Regions from separate parts of the Buttiauxella ferragutiae genome, predicted to be linked through region 3. Evidence: predicted binding sites of a transcription regulator. Region 3 holds the regulator's gene; each other region holds the start of a gene.

Region 1 (3,281 bases), 1.4 Mb from region 3:
CAATGGCGGAGATCAGCGGCGCTAAACGCGTCGAGTTGCGCAGCGGTTTATAGGCGATGCGCTCAATGGTCCAGCCATACACACCCGTCACCACAATGGTAAACACCAGCGTGCCGAGGATCAGTAACGGGAATGATTGCAGGCCGAAGAACGACAGTAGCGCCAGGCCGATGGCGCACAGATAAGCGGAGATCATATACACTTCGCCGTGCGCGAAGTTAATCATGCCGATAATGCCGTAAACCATGGTGTAGCCAATGGCTATCAACCCGTAGACGGAACCTAGCGTTAAGCCATTAATCAACTGTTGCAGGAAGAATGCGTCCATAGATAGGCAATCTCTTTTAGGGCGGCGGACAAACTTCTTTTGTAGGTCGGGTAAGCGGAGCGTCACCCGACACTTTCACCTGCAATCACAGGCGTAAATGGTGGATGACGCTACCGCTTATCCCCCCTACAAACCCCAATAGCGTATTGTTGTCCAGCGAACCTTATTGGACTTCTTTGTATTTGCCTTTGTCGTCCCATTCATAAACGACATAGTCCGACACCTTCAGGTCGCCTTTGCTATCCCAGGCTTTTTTGCCCATCACAGTATCCACCGGATTAGCTTTCAGCCAGGCGCTGGCTTTAGCCGAATCGGTGCCACCAGTGGCTTTAAATGCCGCAGCGATAGCCTGCACAGAGGCGTAGGAATAGAGGGTGTAGCCTTCTGGCTCAAATTTGTTCGCGCGGAATTTATCGATAACCGCTTTACCGTCAGCAATTAAACGCGGATCTTTGCCGAAGGTCATATAGATGCCGTTGGTGTATTGCGGTCCGCCTGCCGCGGTAACCATCTCTTCGTTGACGATACAGTCGCCGGAGAAGAATTTGGCCTGCACGCCCTGCTCACGCATCTGGCGTACCAGTGGACCCGCTTCCGGATGGCAACCGCCGAAGAACACCACGTCAGGTTTTTGTGCACTGATTTTGGTCACCAGCGCATTAAAGTCTTTTTCGCCGCGCGACAACCCTTCGTACATCACATCGTTGACGCCGCGTTTCGCCAGCGCTGCTTTGGTGGCATCCGCCAGCCCCTGCCCGTAGGTATCTTTGTCATGAATGATCACCACACGCTTGGCTTTAAGCTTGTCGATAATAAAATCGCTGGCGACCTGCCCTTGCTGGTCATCACGCCCACACATGCGGAACAGATCATTCATGTTTCGTTCAGTGATAATTGGGTTAGTCGACCCAGGGGTGATAGTCAGAATACCGGCGTCGTTATACACCTCTGAGGCCGGTACGGTAGATGAAGAACAAAAATGCCCGACCACAGCATTCACTTTATCCTGATCCACCAGACGGTTAGCAACTGACACTGCCTGTTTTGGTTCACAAGCATCATCACCCTGCACCAGCTTGATTTTTTCGCCGTTGATGCCACCGGCGGCGTTAATATCTTCCGCGGCTTGCGTCGCGCCATGCCAGTACTGATCACCATAAGTCGCGTTCGGCCCGGTAAATGGCCCAGCAACACCAATCACAATATCGGCGTGGGCGGAAAACGCCGTCACCAGACAACCAGCCAACACAAGAGAAAGAGGACTTCTGATAAATTTCAGCGACATTTGTATGTTCCTTAGCAAATCAGCAAAGAGGTTTATGCAAAACGGTGTAAGAGCCATTTTCAAAAGCAAAAACGCGAACAAAATACAAACTGCTTTTCCCTGTGATTAATCACGGCCTTGAACATTAAGCAAAATGGTTGCCAGAATTGTTAACCAAATGTCAATGTTTCGACATATGTCAGTATAGAGTGCGCTGGTAAGGCGCTCGGCACAACGCGATGAAATTACAGCGGGGATCACATCTGCTTAACAATAAAGCAAATAAGTGATGAACGAAGCGGCTTTGCACCAATAAAGAACTTACATAATGAAGGGATGCTGTTAGTTCAACCCAGACCAGGACAATTCGTGTTAAAACTCAACAAGTTGACTATAAAAAGAGCAAACAAAAAAGTTTTGCGCGAACCCTTTGACATGCCACGAGCTAATCGTTAATATGCGCCCCGTTAACCGATTCCTCTGTAGTTCAGTCGGTAGAACGGCGGACTGTTAATCCGTATGTCACTGGTTCGAGTCCAGTCAGAGGAGCCAAATTCGAAAGCCCGCTTAAGGAAACTTAAGCGGGCTTTTATGTTTTTACTTTTCGCGTCTCGAATTCCCGCGCCTGCCCTTATCCCAGTATTTAAAACTACCCGGTTTTTCCGGATACCATGCTAATCGGCACCGGCATCCCGGAACGGCGGGTTAACGCGGCACTGACTGTGGCGGCATCCACGTCGTAACCTTCGGTCATATTGCGCAGTGCCGGGGTGATAGGCAGTGGGACTTTATTGTCAGATTCAAACTCCGCACGGTTGCGGGACAACGGCTCATGCACTTCCAGCCAACGCCGCCCGTCTGGCTCGACGGTTGCTTTCACCGGCTGGTCAATAAACTGCACGCGCGTCCCCACCGGCACGTTATCGAACAAATATTTTATGTCGTCTTTACGCAGACGGATGCACCCCTGGCTGACGCGCAGGCCAATACCAAAGTTGGCGTTAGTGCCGTGGATAGCGTACAGCTTGCCGATGTAAATCGCGTAAAGCCCCATCGGGTTTTCCTCACCTGGTGGCACGTAGGCTGGCAAGGTTTTACCCTCTTTCGCGTACTCGCGCCGGGTATTCGCCGTTGGTGTCCAGCCCGGAGCTTCTTGCTTACGCTCCACCCTCGTCACCCAGTTACGCGGTGTTTCGCGCCCAGCCTGGCCAATACCAATAGGTAGGATTTCTACCGTGTTGCTCTCCGGTGGGTAGTAGTAAAGCCGCATTTCGGCGACGTTAATCACAATGCCCTGGCGTACGGTGTCCGGCAAAATCACCTGCTGTGGAATGATCAACTGGATACCCGCTTTTGGCAGGAACGGATCGACACCTGGGTTGGCTTCCAGCATATTGCTGAAACCTTGCCCGTACTGCGCGGCATAATACTCCAGCGGCTGGGTATTCCCTTGCGGAACGCTAATGGTTAACGGCGCACCGACCAGGCGGCTACCCTCGGGTGGTAGCGGATAGCTGACTGCCAGAGCGCTACTGCTAACGGAGGCAAGCACCAGAGCCAGCCAGGATAATCGAATCATCATTTCCCTGTTCTCAAACATGATATAGATAAGCTAAATATAACCCTCCGTTGAGTTTTTTGTGAGGAAAGTCTTACAAAATGATAAGCGGGAGTCAGTCGGAAAATTTG
Region 2 (3,281 bases), 1.6 Mb from region 3:
AGATCATTTCGTCATCGCCATCCTGGTGTGCAGAGGTGCGGATCCCTTCTTCGATACATTTACGGCGGCGAATCACTTGTTCCATTTGCGGGCTGAGAGTGATGGGAGAACTACCAGATGGGCCGCCAAGGCATTTTTGCAGCCCCGCCGAAACGGCATCTAATCCCCATGCGTCGGTTTCCAGCGCGTTGCCGCCAAACGAAGCGGTCGCATCGGTATAGAACAACACGCCGTGGCGGCGGCAGATTTCGCCCAGTTCAGCCAATGGCTGCAACATAGTCGTAGAAGTGTCGCCCTGAACGGTCAGCAGTAAACGGGGTTTAACACTTTTGATAGCATCTTCGATTTGGTCAGGCGTAAACACTTCGCCCCACGGCACTTCAATGGTGTGAACTTCAGCGCGGCAGCGGCGGGCAATTTCACATAGCAGATGACCAAAACGCCCAAACACCGGCACCAGCACTTTGTCACCAGGCCGAATAGCCGAAAGTAGAATTGCTTCAATGCCGGAACGGGAAGTGCCGTCTACCAGCATCGTCCAGCGGTTTTGGGTACGGAAAAGCTCGCGATACAGCACCATCACTTCATTCATATAGCCGGTCATGACCGGGTCATATTGCCCAATCAACTGGCTCGCCATGGCGCGTAATACACGCGGATCGGCATTAATGGGTCCCGGCCCCATCAATAAACGATGAGGTGGATTAATTTGCGTGAAGTGCTGAATATCGAACATGGCATTTCCTTTTATTCTGCGTGAAACAAAAGATTCTTTATTGAAATATTCTGCAACTAATGTGCCACCAATTTTTGTGAAAGACAAAAGAAGAAAAGAGACAGATGACATACCTCTTCGTAGGTCGGATAAGCAGCAGCGTCATCCGACAAAAGCGGCGAAAATGGTGGATGACGCTGCCGCTTATTCACCCTACAAAAACCCGTTCACTGACTCTTCATCTCTGAACCAGAATGGTTCCCATGATGCGTGCAAACGCACCACTAAAGTGCATTACCGTTGTTCCAGTTCATCAAACTCAGAATACAACTCAGCAATATGATGAATACGCTGGCGACCGGTGGTTAGCGCCTCGTGGAGTACCGCATTAGACAACAAGTTCACCAGGCTCATCGCGCTGCTATAGCTATCAAAAGCTGAAACGCTATCAAGCGGTGCTGCAAAGTGCCAGCGGCAGAATGGCGTAAGACCTGAGCCTTGCGCTTCGCTCATTACCAGCAACGGTATCTGGCGCTTATGCAGGTTTGCCAGCAATGGCTTGATAATTCTCGGCCTTCTGCGAAACGCGATAGCAATAACGCAATCCTGCTCACTGATATCCACCACTTCTTCTGCCAGCGTCTGGCCCGGTTGCGGCAGTAACCAGACATCGTTGCGAGTCTGCAATAACTGTTGGCGCAAATGCGTCGCCACTGGCCATGAATTCCTTAAGCCAATGATGAAGATACGTTTTGAGGTATTAATCGCACTCACGACATCGGCAAATTGCTGCGTATCCAGCAGGCTAACCCACTGCGTCAGGTTGGCCATTTCTTGCTTATAATGTCGTGCTAATAAGGTGTTTCCCTGCACTGCATCACGGTTTTCTGTCAGCGGCATTCCGCTCTGGCGCAAGGTACGTAACTCTTCACGCATATCTTTGTAACGGTCATAGCCCAAACGCTTAAATAAACGGCTAACCGTGGCTTTTGATACGCCAGAAAGGCGAGCAAGTTCCGCGCTGTTGTAGCTAATCAGGTCGTCAAAATGATCGAAAATAAATGTGGCAACACGTTGTTCTTGCGGAGAAAGCTGCTCATATGTCGCTCTTAAACGCTCATCTAATTGTTTCATTATGACCTCTGTAACTTTTGTTTCACTCGAGCCTGGCACAGTGAAATCAACCGCGTCAACCTGGAACATCTTTTGCTTAAAGATAACCCCGTCTTCCATTCTGAGAGATAACACGATGATGCAAAGCAATATGGCACCTTCCGGCATGGCGGTGACTCCGCACCATTTGGCCAGTGAATCCGCATTATCCGTGCTACGCCACGGGGGGGACGCCATCGAAGCGATGGTCGCGGCGGCGGCAACTATCGCCGTAGTTTATCCGCATATGAATGGTATTGGCGGGGATGGCTTTTGGTTGATCGTGCCGCCAGAAGGCGAACCGATTGCCATTGATGCCAGCGGTGCAGCAGGTTCGCTTGCCTCACTGGAGTTTTACGCCGGTGAAAACGCAATCCCACATCGTGGCCCAAAAGCGGCATTAACCGTACCTGGCACGCTAAGTAGTTGGGACGAAGCGCTAAAAATTGCCGGGCAACTCGGTGGCGGGCAATTACCTCTCTCGCGTTTATTGGCTGACGCCATCCGCTATGCGGCAGATGGTATTCCGGTGACCCAATCACAGGCGCTTGCCACTCACAGTAAATATGACGAACTGGTTAACATCACCGGTTTTGCCGAAACCTTTCTGGAACGAGGCGAAATCCCACGCGCGGGCAGCCGGTTTACTCAACCACGGCTGGCCGAAACGCTGACACGCCTGACCGTTGAAGGGCTTGATAGCTTTTATCGCGGGCCATTAGCCACACTGCTTGCCGAAGAACTCGCTGATTTAGGGATGCCGATTAACTTACAGGACCTCGCCGCCCAGCGTGCAAAACGCCGTATTCCTCTGCATCTGCACCACCAGCAGGGTGAGATTTATAATATGACACCGCCAACGCAGGGCCTGGTTTCACTGGCGATTCTGGGGATCACCGACCATTTAGAGATGGCGCAAGCCAACGAAACCCAAACGGTTCACCGTATCGTCGAGGCCACTAAAAAAGCCTTCGCCCTGCGCGACAAATACATCACCGATCCTCGTCATATCACGACATCAATCCAAAGCCTGTTAGATCCCGCGCCACTTGCGGCGCTGGCCGCAGAAATTGATGACGGTAAAGCCGCAAACTGGGGAACCGGAAAAGGCCCTGGCGACACAGTCTGGATGGGCGTGATTGATAGCAGCGGCCTGGCCGTTTCGTTTATTCAAAGCATTTATCACGAGTTCGGAAGCGGCGTGGTTCTGCCAAAAAGCGGTGTGCTGTGGCAAAACCGTGGCGCAGCTTTCAGCCTCAACCCCGATAGCCTGTTAAGTCTTGCGCCCGGTAAACAGCCGTTTCACACCCTGAATCCGGCAGCGGCCCGCCTGGCTGATGGACGGACGATGGTGTATGGCTCGATGGGCGGCGACGGGCAACCGCAAACCCAGGCAGCCATTTTTACCCGCCAT
Region 3 (3,281 bases):
GCGCTAATGAGCTGATGGAAGAATTCCACATCGAACATTTGCGTAATAACCTCGGGCAGTCATTGTCTGGTGGCGAGCGTCGTCGTGTCGAAATTGCCCGAGCATTAGCCGCAAATCCAAAATTTATTCTTCTGGATGAACCTTTTGCTGGTGTTGACCCAATCTCCGTCATCGACATCAAGCGAATCATTGAGCATCTGCGCGACAGTGGGCTCGGGGTGTTGATTACTGACCATAACGTACGCGAAACGCTGGCTGTTTGTGAACGTGCCTACATCGTAAGCCAGGGCCATTTAATCGCCCATGGCACTCCAGCCGAAATCCTGGAAGACGAGCATGTTAAGCGCGTGTATCTGGGCGAAGAGTTCAGACTCTGATAGGGTAGTAAAAATTATAATATTTATACTCAAAATAATTCGAGTTGCAGGTAGGCGACAAGGGAGTTCATCCCAGGAGCTTACTTGAGTAAGTGACTGGGGTGAAGGAGTGCAGTCAACACCCCTGCAGCTCGAAGTATGACGAGTATAACCTGAGGAAGCTCGCTCTGAATATGAAGCAAGGTTTGCAATTACGGCTTAGCCAACAACTTGCTATGACTCCCCAGTTACAGCAGGCAATTCGTCTGTTGCAACTTTCGACGTTAGAGCTACAGCAAGAACTTCAGCAAGCACTGGAAAGTAACCCACTGCTTGAGCAAACCGATCTGCATGAAGAAGTTGAAACTCAGGAAGTACGTGAAAACGAAGCGTTAGATACCCGTGAGGCGCTTGAGCAAAAAGAAATGCCTGACGAGTTACCGCTGGATACCAGTTGGGACGAAATCTACACCGCAGGCACTCCATCAGGAACCGGAAGCGATTATATCGACGACGAATTGCCGGTTTATCAGGGGGAAACGACCCAGTCTCTTCAGGATTATCTGATGTGGCAGGTTGATCTCACCCCGTTTTCAGATACTGACACAGCAATTGCGACCTCTATTGTCGATGCCGTTGACGAAATGGGTTATCTCACAGTTTCTCTGGAAGAAATTCTGGAAAGCATGGGTGATGACGAAATCACCCTCGACGAAGTGGAAGCCGTACTCAAACGCGTTCAACGCTTCGATCCTGTGGGTGTTGCCGCACGTGATCTACGCGATTGCCTGCTCATACAGCTTTCACAGTTCGCTCGCGAAACGCCATGGTTAACCGAAGCCAGCTTGATTGTCAGCGATCACCTGGATCTGCTCGCTAACCATGACTTCCGCAGCCTGATGCGCGTCACCCGTCTGAAAGAAGAGGTGCTGAAAGAGGCAATGTGCCTGATTCAGTCTCTTGACCCACGCCCAGGGCAATCCATTCAGACCGGTGAACCGGAATATGTCATACCGGATGTTCTGGTGAAAAAAACGCAAGGTCACTGGACTGTAGAACTCAATGCCGACAGCCTCCCTCGCCTGAAAATAAACCAGCAGTACGCTGCAATGGGCACCAGTGCCCGCAATGACAGCGACTCGCAATTTATTCGCAGTAATCTGCAAGAAGCAAAGTGGCTGATTAAGAGCCTGGAAAGCCGGAACGACACGCTGCTGCGCGTCAGTCGCTGTATCGTTGAACAGCAACAAGGCTTTTTTGAACACGGCGAAGAGCACATGAAACCGATGGTGCTTGCTGATATCGCTCAGGTCGTAGAAATGCATGAATCGACCATTTCCCGAGTGACCACGCAAAAATATTTACATAGCCCACGCGGCATTTTTGAATTGAAGTATTTCTTCTCAAGCCACGTTAATACCGAAGGTGGAGGTGAAGCCTCCTCGACGGCAATTCGTGCATTGGTGAAGAAATTAATTGCTGCGGAAAACCCTGCGAAACCACTGAGTGATAGCAAGTTAACGACTATGCTATCGGATCAGGGGATCATGGTGGCACGCCGCACTGTTGCGAAGTACCGAGAGTCTTTATCCATACCACCGTCAAATCAGCGTAAACAGTTGGTTTGACTTAACCGATAAGGAAGACACTATGCAGCTCAACATTACAGGACATAACGTCGAAATCACTGACGCACTGCGCGAATTTGTGAGTACGAAGTTTGCCAAACTGGAGCAGTACTTCGATAGAATTAACCAAGTCTATATTGTGTTAAAAGTGGAAAAAGTCACGCATATTGCCGATTCAACGCTTCATGTAAATGGTGGTGAAATTCATGCCAGCGCGGAAGGGCAGGATATGTATGCGGCGATTGACGGTCTGATTGATAAACTGGCTCGCCAGTTAACCAAACATAAAGATAAACTAAAACAACACTGATAATCCGGGCAACTGTTTAAGCAGTTACCCAAAATAATTCGAGTTGCAGAAAGGCGGCTACACAGTGAATCCCCATGAGCTTACTCTGGTAAGTGACTGGGGTGAGCGAGGAAGCCAACGCATATGCAACTTGAAGTATGAAGGGTAAAGACGGCTCGTTGCGTGGAGTAGCGGGCCGTTAGCATAACAGGGTGCTTAGGTGAACTTATGATGAACAACGATTCTGCTCTACAACTTAGTCAAGTCCTGAACAAGGAATGTACCCGTACCAACGTACATTGCCAGAGTAAAAAGCGTGCACTGGAAATCATCAGTGAACTGGCAGCAAAACAGCTCGGCCTGCCACCACAAGTGGTATTTGAGGCTGTATTGACGCGCGAACGCATGGGCAGTACCGGTATCGGAAATGGCATCGCCATTCCCCATGGGAAACTGGAAGAAGATACGACTCGTGCCGTTGGGGTGTTTATTAAACTGGAAACCCCTATCGCTTTTGACGCCATCGATAACCAACCGGTTGACCTGATGTTTGCGCTGCTTGTTCCTGCGGATCAAACAAAAACGCACTTACATACTTTGTCTCTGGTAGCAAAACGTCTGGCTGACAAAACGATTTGCCGCCGCCTGCGTTCTGCACAGAGCGATGAAGAGCTTTATCAGATCATTACCGAAACAGAACAAGGTAGTGAAAGTGAATAATCTGGCTGCGGTCACGGGTATGCCGCAGCAAGAAAAGTTGGGGGAGTGAAAACATGGTGCTGATGATTGTCAGCGGCCGCTCTGGTTCAGGGAAGTCTGTAGCCTTGCGTGCACTAGAAGATATGGGATTCTACTGTGTAGATAACCTACCAGTGGTGCTATTACCTGATCTTGCTAAAACCCTCGCAGAACGCCAAATTTCTGCGGCAGTCAGCATCGACGTGCGTAACATGCCGGAAAATCCGGAGATCTTTGAACAGGCAATGACCAATCTGCCTGACTCATTCT

What was found. The regulator sigma-54, encoded in region 3, starts transcription at its own class of promoters, with help from an activator protein. The targets are predictions, from matches to a motif close to GTTGGCACANNTTTCGCTNT.
Region 1: MNO13_RS08450 (branched-chain amino acid ABC transporter substrate-binding protein) is a predicted target of sigma-54. The motif match lies at 1,739-1,758, and genes of this name have one in related genera.
Region 2: MNO13_RS19510 (gamma-glutamyltransferase family protein) is a predicted target of sigma-54. The motif match lies at 1,909-1,928, and genes of this name have one in related genera.

The regions. Positions count from the first base shown of each region.
Region 1 covers NZ_CP093332.1:1,863,546-1,866,826, reverse strand. The annotation lists gene MNO13_RS08455 (ABC transporter permease subunit) at 1-328, opposite strand, end outside; gene MNO13_RS08450 (branched-chain amino acid ABC transporter substrate-binding protein) at 492-1,613, opposite strand; tRNA gene MNO13_RS08445 (tRNA-Asn) at 2,069-2,144, shown strand; gene ldtA (L,D-transpeptidase) at 2,242-3,171, opposite strand; gene MNO13_RS08435 (Cu(+)/Ag(+) sensor histidine kinase) at 3,266-3,281, opposite strand, start outside.
Region 2 covers NZ_CP093332.1:4,229,325-4,232,605, forward strand. The annotation lists gene MNO13_RS19500 (pyridoxal-phosphate-dependent aminotransferase family protein) at 1-736, opposite strand, end outside; gene MNO13_RS19505 (MurR/RpiR family transcriptional regulator) at 1,010-1,849, opposite strand; gene MNO13_RS19510 (gamma-glutamyltransferase family protein) at 1,965-3,281, shown strand, end outside.
Region 3 covers NZ_CP093332.1:506,062-509,342, reverse strand. The annotation lists gene lptB (LPS export ABC transporter ATP-binding protein) at 1-377, shown strand, start outside; gene rpoN (RNA polymerase factor sigma-54) at 551-1,984, shown strand; gene hpf (ribosome hibernation promoting factor) at 2,007-2,294, shown strand; gene ptsN (PTS IIA-like nitrogen regulatory protein PtsN) at 2,502-2,993, shown strand; gene rapZ (RNase adapter RapZ) at 3,047-3,281, shown strand, end outside.